3 regions of the Paenibacillus sp. Y5S-9 genome follow, and region 1 is predicted to be linked to each of the others. Evidence: riboswitches for the same ligand, from Rfam matches in the RefSeq annotation. Region 1 holds a riboswitch; each other region holds the start of a gene.
The links. Region 1 has a riboswitch for thiamine pyrophosphate ahead of V6669_RS17670 (thiamine phosphate synthase). Riboswitches for the same ligand answer to the same signal wherever they lie in the genome.

Region 1 (3,165 bases):
AGTTGCTGGAAGAGATGGGCGATATTCAGGAACAACTGGAACAGGGCGACTTTTATCTGATTGACGTAAAAGTGGAAGAGATGGCTAATGGTCTTGGTTTGTCCGCCATTGGTCTTGATCGGGATGTCGCAGCTCTAAGTGGTGGACAACGTACCAAGGTGCTGCTTGCCAAGCTTCTGCTCGAGAAACCTACAGCTCTGTTACTGGATGAGCCGACCAACTATCTGGATGTAGAGCATATTGAATGGCTGTCACGTTACCTGAAGGACTACCCGCACGCGTTCCTCTTAATCTCCCATGACACGGAATTCATGAATGAAGTCGTAAATGTTATTTATCATTTGGAATTTGCCAAATTAACGAGATATGCAGCGAACTATAACAAGTTCCTCGAGATGGCTGATATGAATAAAGCCCAGCATATTGATGCATACGAGAAGCAGCAAGAGTACATCAAGAAGCAGGAAGATTTCATTCAGCGTAACAAGGCACGTGCTTCAACTTCAGGTCGAGCGAAGAGCCGGGAGAAGCAGTTGGACAGAATTGAACGTATTGATCGCCCAGATGAAGCGGCCAAACCAACGTTCAAATTTAAGGATGCCCGTGCGAGCAGCAAAACGGTCTTTGAGGGTATTGATTTTGAAATTGGATATACGTATCCTTTGCTGCCTAAGATGACAATGACAATCGAACGTGGTGAGAAAATTGCCATCGTAGGTTGTAATGGTGTGGGTAAATCGACGCTGTTGAAAACCATCCTGGGAAAAATATCTCCACTCAGTGGAAAGACTTTCTTAGGAGATTATCTCGAAACGGCATATTTTGAGCAGGAGGTTCGTGCTGGGAATATCACGCCGATTGAGGATGTCTGGAATGAGTTTTCACATTTGACCCAAAATGAGGTCCGAGGTCATCTCGCTCGCTGCGGGTTGAAAAATGAGCACATTACTCGTCCGCTTAATATGCTGAGTGGTGGAGAACAAGCCAAGGTTCGTTTATGCAAACTCTTGATGCGTGAAAGCAACTGGATTCTATTTGATGAGCCGACGAACCATCTGGATGTCACAGCTAAAGCGGAGTTGCAGCGTGCTTTGAAAGAATTCAAGGGAACGGTGTTACTGGTATCTCATGAACCTGATTTCTACGAGGGTTGGGTTACCAAAACATGGAATGTCGAAGAATGGTCTGAGAAAAACTAGACGATTTAAGACAATGTTTAACAGAAATGACGGTGACAAAAAAATCCGTCTATGGTAACATAGGCTACAACTTCATATGAACACTAGGGGGGCCGCACGATGCGGCTGAGATGGAAGAATACGATTCCGGACCCTTTGCACCTGATCTGGATCATACCAGCGTAGGGAAGTGGCGAGCGCGTTTCAGTGAATGACGTGAGCAAACGGCAATTCGAAAGAATTCAACCGTCTTGCTTAGTAAATTGAAACATGCAGTTGCGTGTATAACGTTATGGCTATAAGGTCTATAGCTTTATTGCACGAAATGAACTGTATGTATCAGTCAGTCATCTGGTCCTATAATTAATACGCAGCCACTCCCCTACGGGAGTGGCTTTTTTGTGTTTTCATAGCATTCAAGTCTGGAAGGAGATGAACAGTACGGTAATTTCTCATGAACATGTTCAAGAATCATTTGAATTGCATGTTGTATCTACGGGTGCAGGGGATCAGGCATCTTTTGTAAAAGCTGCAAAGGACGTTTGGCCTTTGGTGGACTATATTCACATACGAGAAAAACAACTCACATGGCAAGACAAGATCGGTTGGGCTCAAAGTCTGCGTAGCGTTGGCATTCCATCTTGCCGCATTGTTATCAATAGTTCAGAACTTCCTTCACAGAATGACATTTATGGCGGTGTACATTGGGGGCAAGATGCGATACGAAATTATAACCCTGCTGTTATAAGCAATGTGCAGCGCCTTCGTCTGGGTGTATCTGTTCATTCCATCGATGAGGCAAAAATCGCTGAAGAACGGGGAGCCGATTATCTTTTCTTCGGGCATGTCTACTCAACCAACAGTAAGCCTGATCTTGACCCAAGAGGATTACATGCCCTTGCTGAAGTGTCCAGGAGTGTCTCCATTCCTGTCATGGCGATCGGTGGCATCGAACCGGGAAACATTCACGCGATTCGCTCTGCAGGCGCACAGGGAGTTGCTGTGATCTCGAATGTATGGGCGAGCGATTCACCGGATCGGGCCGCTGCATCATTAAGGCAGGCTATCGTTGCTACCGAAGGTCTGCGCGACTGAAAGGAGATGAGAGGATGAAAGAGATTGTAACTGATAATCCGGACAAGATTCATGCAGAAACGATTATTGTAGGTGGAGGCGTTGTTGGTTGTGCCATTGCATATGAGCTTGCTTCCCGTGGACAGGATGTTCTGTTGCTGGAGCGTTCGGCGATTGCAGGAGGCACTTCTTGCGCAGCGGCTGGAATGCTGGGGGCAGATAGTGAGGATTTTGCTCATCCTTTGATGGCTAAGCTCGCCAGGCAGAGTAGACAGTTACTTATCGAGCAACAGGTGCTAATGGCTACACTCAGTGAGGTAGAGACTGGCCTGCAACGCCATGGATTCCTAACCCCTTTTCGATCATACAGTGAATTAAGCAGTTATAAGGACAATCGGAGGTCTGCGTTGTCTGTTTTTGCTGATGAGGTATGGTGGGATCGTTCCGTTGTGCAGCAGGAGGCATCTTGGATTAACAGAGATACGTATGGAGCCTACTACAGGCCTTACGAGAGTGAGATTCTTCCAGTCCATCTAACGAAGGCATACGCCGAATCCGCTCAAGCATTGGGAGCACGGGTTATGGAGGGCATACAGGATATACGCGTGCGAGCAAACGAACACGGCGTGCAGGGGATCACCACATCGATCGGTGAGATAACATGCAAACATGTCATTATAGCGGCTGGTTTACAGAGTGAAGAGTTGATGAGACATGTGAATCTGAGCTTGCCTGTGTGGTCGGTAAAAGGTGAAATAGCCGCCGTTCAGTTCTCGGATGAACATGCAGGGTACAGACCTGACAGAACGGTGTATGCAGAGGATATCTATATTGTTCCCAAAGCCAATGGCGAAGTTTGGCTTGGGGCAACCAGTCTGCCAGGCAGAACAGATCTGAACGTTTCTGTACATGG
Region 2 (3,165 bases), 3.0 Mb from region 1:
GTTCTTATAGTTCTCCTGAGCAATGTTTTATAGCGGAGGCTCATATTATTTTTCTCCCAGAACTTCAACGATGATTTTGCCTTTCTCGGGGGTAACAGAACCGGTATCAATAGAGCCCAATTTGTTCATGATTTCGTAAGAGGTTTCTTCAAGCATGCGAGAGTACTTGAATGATACGAGTGTTTGACCTGCTACGGAAGGACGAGTCCCTGCTTCAGCAACGGCTTTGGTTTTAATAAAGAACAGGTCACCGATGGTTCCAGCACTTTTGCTGATGTTGGCCTGCCATTGTAGTAGGGCACTTCCATTTTTGAGGATATAATAACTGATCAGATCGTTATCCTCAACAACGAAGAAACGATCTTTTTTGCCTTGTTCAAAAATGTATTCAATGGATGAATCCACTGGACCCAAAGGGTTGCGAATGTCCAGACGTGCTTGTCCCAGTTCAGAAAAGCGGGGCAGATGCAGTGCGGCTTCACGCGCCACAGTCAGATCGGAACTGTTATATTCTTTTACAATCGTAGCATCGGTAGTGTAAATGTAGGCTTCCTTGGCCTTCTGGTTCCACTGCACCTTGGCACCAAAAGCTTCACCGACGGCACGGAGCGGAAGCATCGCTTTACCATTCACCAGAATCGGCGCTGAAGACAATGTCGCATTTTGACCATTTTTCTTCATTGTTTTGCTGTTAGGTGTAAGGACATACTTATCGCTGCCTGTATTAATGCTGATCTCTTTTGTTTTGTTATTGTAACCAAACGTATAGTTGCCGAGGAATTGAAGCTCCGTCAATGCCACGTACGTAATACCCTGCCGTATGACAACATCATATTGAGCTTGAACATTGTTAATATAAGCTGTCGGTTTAGGTTTGGTTGCTGCGGCTTCCGCCACAGTGGATGAGAGTAAGGCAGGTGCCGTGCCTGCGGTGAGTATCGAAGCGGCAAGGACCATTTTCCATGTTTTAAGCTGCCAAACAGAGTTGTAATCTTTCATCACTATCAATCTCCCTTCTAATGTTTAAGACGGACTACATAACCTAAATGTTTCATATTATGGAAAGTGAACCATCCGATGTCCTGTTCCCTGTTACCCCAAATAAAGCTTTTTCTAGGGATTGCCACAAATACCCATCTGATGTACATTAGAAGCAATGAAATAAGTGAACCGGGAGCTCAATGAAGTTGGGCTGAGAGAGTGGCCTTGTGCCGCTGACCGTACATCTGATCTGGGTAATGCCAGCGTAGAGAACAAGGATTTGCGATATGTAAGGGTGAATTGTGAGGAATGAACGTGGATGAACAACTGACCTTCTTTGAGCTGTGGTGGTGTATATGCCAGGGCGGATGGGGTATGGTTGATATTCCGTATTTTCGACATCCATCCATTACACATTGTGAGGATTGTATACTGCGCGTAAGGCCTGCCCGGAACCGGGGAGGCTTTTTCGTTTATTATGATAACCCTCACAGGGAACAAAGGAAGGACGTAGAGAACATGGCAACAACAGCAGGCAACAAGCGATTGAAACTAACGGATATTCTGGTAACCATCGTGATCGCAGTAGTGTTTGGGGTGATTTACAAGATATGGGGACCTACATATGACTTGATGAAACCATTCGGCGTTCATGCGGAGCAGATGATCTACGGCATGTGGTTTATGGCGGGCACATTTGCTTTTGTTATCATTCGTAAACCAGGCGTGGCGATTCTCGCCGAGGTTGCGGCTTCAACGGTAAGTGCTTTTCTGGGCAGTGAATGGGGCATGTCCACACTTGTGTATGGTTTGTTGCAAGGGTTGGGAGCCGAGATATTCTTTGCCGCTTTTTTGTATCGCAAAACCAATCTGTTTGTCACTTGTCTTGCAGCCATAGGAGCCGCAGCGGCTTCGCTTGTGCTGGATTATCAGTACGGGTATATTGATTCACTCTCGGCCTGGAATTATACGTTATTTATCGGATTCCGCTTCATCGGAAGCATCCTGATTGCAGGAGTGTTCGCTTATTATCTCGCAAAAGCATTGGAACTGACCGGTGTAACACGCTCCCTCAGACCGGTATCCAAACAGGATTATGAGGCGCTGGATTAGATGAGCGGAGAGGGGAATTCGCAAGCGGTAAGTGTGACAAATCTAAGATGCAAGTTCCCGGGAGAGAAAGCCTTGGTATTTCAAGGCTTGTCTCTTTCTGTGCGTCAAGGAGAGAAAGTGCTGTTGCTTGGCCCTAGCGGCTCCGGTAAATCAACGTTATTGCAAATTCTGAGCGGTTTAATTCCACGTTCGGTTGAGATTCCGATGAAATGTGATGATATTCAGGTTCCCGCCAAAGCAGGAGTGGTCTTTCAAGATCCGGATACCCAGTTCTGTATGTCCTTTACGGATGAAGAGATCGCATTTGTTCTGGAAAACCGAAATATTCCACGTGAAAAGATGCCGGCTCTGATTGAATATTATCTGAAACAAGTGGGGTTATCCTTTGAACAGAATCGTGTATTGATCCAGTCCATGTCACAGGGGATGAAGCAGCGTCTTGCGATTGCTTCGATGCTTGCCATGGACCCGGAGGTATTGTTTTTGGATGAACCCACTGCACTGCTGGATGATGAGGGCACTTCCCAGGTGTGGGATACCGTTAAACGTGTCGCCAGTGACAAAACAATCATCATCGTTGAACACAAAATAAACGAGATTGTGGATATGGTCGACCGCATCATTGTGTTGTCACCTGAAGGAAAGATTGTGGCGGATGGGCCAGCGCAGCAGGTATTCACGGATGAACGAGGCAAGCTGAAGGATTATGGAATCTGGTATCCAGGCATATGGGAGGAGCGAGAGCAGGCAACGAAGGCAGAAGAGGGAAGTACTTCTGGCAAGCTTCAAGTGTGTGTGAATCAGAACATCTCAAGCTTGGAAGCACAGCAATCGTCGGGTTTACCCGATACACCGGGCCTATTTCCCATATCTCATGGTTCATCCTTATCACCTGGATCACCCACCTATCAGCCTGCACTGGACTTGCACCAGTTCACCGGATGGCGTGGGAAAACACCCTTTATTCAGGTGGAGCAGGCCAAGGTATGGCATGGAGACTGGATTGGTGTTGTCGGAGCTAATGGAGCTGGCAAGAGTTCATTATTGTTATCTCTGATGAATATCCTGAAA
Region 3 (3,165 bases), 3.4 Mb from region 1:
GCCAGCAGGGCTATGGGCGATTTTGATCTGGGAGATGATGCTTGGGCTGCCAGCCTCCACAAGTACCTCGTGCATTTTACGGACAACCTCGAGCAGTTCCTCCAGTTCTCCCTCCATCGTGGTGTCGAGCGCGTTCACCTGATATTTCAGGCCGGATTGCTGAATAACTTCAATGGCGCGATCTACGTAAGGATAAGAATTCTCGCCATTTGGCGTTTTGGGAATAACCTGAATGCTAAGTAGTGTGCTTGCCATGAGAGATCACGGCTCCTTTCGTGATAAATTGCATGAATTGAACCAGGTTTACACTTATCACTCCGATTGCAGTACCCTCTTCTGATCGCTGTTATCCCCAGATTTCTTGAATCCATTTTCAATGGGGAAATCCGGGGATAAAGGCGAACACTTTGTTTCTTCAGATGGGTTCTGCACTCTTCGTTCTTGTGTAAAAAAGTTAAACTTAAGCAATTTTTATTGGGGTAAAAACTCGTTTGTATATGCTTTGCTTACATCGATCTGTTCATCGAGCAGTTTTTTGCTAAACATCCAGTCGGTGTAGTTCTGCCACACTTCCTGTTTTTGCTCACCCCAGCGCGTGGCGTCATCTGTGTACTTGGGACTAAGCCACTTCTGGCTTGCCAGGACCAATTCCTTGTCCAGATCCGGTACAGCCTTGATCAGAATGTTCGCCGCGTCTTCGGGATGATCAATCGCATATTGATACCCTTCGGAGGTGGCTTTCAGGAATGCTTTCACCAGCTCAGGGTCGTTTTGGATCGTCTGCTCGTTTGTTACAAGGACAGGTGTGTAATAATCCAATGCTTCTGAATAATCCTTCACATATAACATGTCGATTGGTTCCCCGCGAAGTTCGGCTTCAATCCCCGTCCAAGCGTAGAAAATCCATGCGAAATCAATGTCCCGTTTCACTGCGGTGAAAAAGTCAGCGTCACCCATGTTAATGTTTTTCACTTTGGATACATCTGCTCCGTCGCCTTCCATAATGGATTGCATCACGGCTTCTTCGACTGGGGAACCCCAACCGCCATAGGTTTTACCTTCAAAATCCTTCGGTGATTTGATATTCCGATCCGCCGGAGCAGCGAACCCGGATGTATTATGCTGAATAACTGCTGCGATGGAGACGAGAGGAACACCCTGTGTGCGGGCTTGAGTTACACTCTCCTGATAACTTACGCCAAACGGTACTTCATTGGAGGCAACCATCGTATCCGCGCCACCGGCACCTGGTTGAACAATCTCTACGTTTAAGCCTTCGGCCTTGTAAAAACCTTGATCTACAGCCGCATACAGGCCGGTATGATTCGTATTTGGTGTCCAGTCGAGCACCACTTTAATATCCTTTAAGGCGGCAGTGTCACCTTCGTTGCTGCTTTCCTTATTTGTGTTGCTGTTCTGTTCTGCCGGGGCAGCTTCTTTGCCGCCACATGCGGCTACAGTCACCATAAGCACGCATAAGAGCAACAATCCTATCGTTTTACGCCATTTCATCTGTGATTCTCTCCTTCGGTATGTCCGGCCGATTGGCACGGGGTACTCCTTGGCTTCATATCCAATCATCTTGCATAAATCGACAGATTTATACCAGTTGAGATCTGGATGACGTTATTTTTGAACGAAAATAAAACGTCCATCGATGTCATTCAAGGAAGCCAGACCGCGTTTAGCGGCAGTTTTTCATGCAATATCAGAAAGGTGATGCTTCCAAACTTATACTTTCTGATAGTAACAAAAAAAGCGTCCCGTAATCCGGGACGCGTGCAGGCGTTAGAGAGGTGGCGTTCAGCCATAGGGCTGTGCCATTTCGATATACTCCGATTCCTACGCTGGCATGATCCAGATCAGGTCTAAGGGTTAGTATCTTGGTGGGATACACTCTCAGCCGGCCAATTCCGACTCCCCTGGGAAACTATGAAGTTACGGGCATTACTAGGTGTAATTATAGGCCAGCCGGTGGAACGTGTCCAGTCAGGAACTGGATGGGGACACGTATGAACTTATCAAACAGACCGTTATACATATGTATAACAGTCTGTTTGGATGTGTTATTTTCAATAATTATCGTGGGGAATCATATAAGGCAATCTGACTGAGTGCAAAAGCATCGGATTTGGGCTCATAACCTACCTGTTTCTGAGTGGTTTCCAGATTCAATCGTTTAAACCGATTATTCGAGATCCCATGCAGTATGGTGAAGGGTTCCAGATCAGTAGTTGTAATTGCTTTGAACATCAAATCACACAAGTCAGCCGGACTAATATACGCGCTCATATCCCTTGCCTCCAGCACGGGTCCGTCTGGTTGAAAATCATCATATGCACCTATACGTATCGCAACACTTTGTAAACCCTCGGTATACGCAAAATAGGAAGCGAGTGATTCTCCAAAACATTTGCTAACCCCGTACAAATTCCGTGGGCGTGTTGGCATGTCCGGATAGACTTGAGCATCAATGGGATACCCCTCAATCGTCTGTGCACTGCTTGCAAGAATGACTCTTCGTACACCTTGGTCTTTAGCTGCACGGAATACATTAAATGTACCTTTGATATTGATATCCAACAACGATTCATAGAATCCGGCATGCGGGGAAGGGTCTCCCGCCAGATGTACAACCACATCCATGCCTTCGCATGCATGCTGACAGGCTTCGGGGTCTGTCACATCCAGTGTCATGATCTCATGACGGGTTTCTTGATACGTTTGCAGTCTGTCGGTATTCAAATCCGTTAGTCGCAGGTGATATGCTTCTGACAAGTATTGGGACAAATCACGTCCAATTTTCCCGGCTGCGCCCGTAATTAAAATGTTCATGAAATCAACTCCAATTCTTAGCGCTGGAAGAACTCAATCCATTCCTTTTCAGGTCCATAGATGAAGAAGTAGCGGTAACCGTTAGGCAGTGTGATAATCTCTCCATCGATAAATTCGGCTTCGGTGGCTTGGATACGTTTGTACTCAGAATCAAGATCATCCACGTGGATCGCAAAATGGTGCACCGTACCTTCGGAAGGCAGCTTGTCGCTGTATCCTTGAATTAACTCAATCTCAGTCTCGTTACTTCCATTGAAGCCGAGGAAGGCAAGCTGAATAACGCCGTTGGTATGCGTCACCCGGTCTTTCAGTTCCAATCCAACAACCTCT

Region 2: another riboswitch for thiamine pyrophosphate. It lies ahead of V6669_RS04505 (ECF transporter S component); the one in region 1 lies ahead of V6669_RS17670 (thiamine phosphate synthase).
Region 3: another riboswitch for thiamine pyrophosphate. It lies ahead of V6669_RS02320 (ABC transporter substrate-binding protein); the one in region 1 lies ahead of V6669_RS17670 (thiamine phosphate synthase).

What each region holds. Positions count from the first base shown of each region.
Region 1 covers NZ_CP145887.1:4,015,036-4,018,200, reverse strand. The annotation lists gene V6669_RS17675 (ABC-F family ATP-binding cassette domain-containing protein) at 1-1,199, shown strand, start outside; TPP riboswitch at 1,275-1,384, shown strand; gene V6669_RS17670 (thiamine phosphate synthase) at 1,578-2,273, shown strand; gene thiO (glycine oxidase ThiO) at 2,288-3,165, shown strand, end outside.
Region 2 covers NZ_CP145887.1:1,014,790-1,017,954, forward strand. The annotation lists gene V6669_RS04500 (copper amine oxidase N-terminal domain-containing protein) at 46-999, opposite strand; TPP riboswitch at 1,161-1,270, shown strand; gene V6669_RS04505 (ECF transporter S component) at 1,501-2,094, shown strand; gene V6669_RS04510 (ABC transporter ATP-binding protein) at 2,095-3,165, shown strand, end outside.
Region 3 covers NZ_CP145887.1:487,480-490,644, forward strand. The annotation lists gene V6669_RS02315 (thiamine-binding protein) at 1-255, opposite strand, end outside; gene V6669_RS02320 (ABC transporter substrate-binding protein) at 472-1,512, opposite strand; TPP riboswitch at 1,822-1,934, opposite strand; gene V6669_RS02325 (NAD(P)-dependent oxidoreductase) at 2,080-2,835, opposite strand; gene V6669_RS02330 (VOC family protein) at 2,853-3,165, opposite strand, start outside.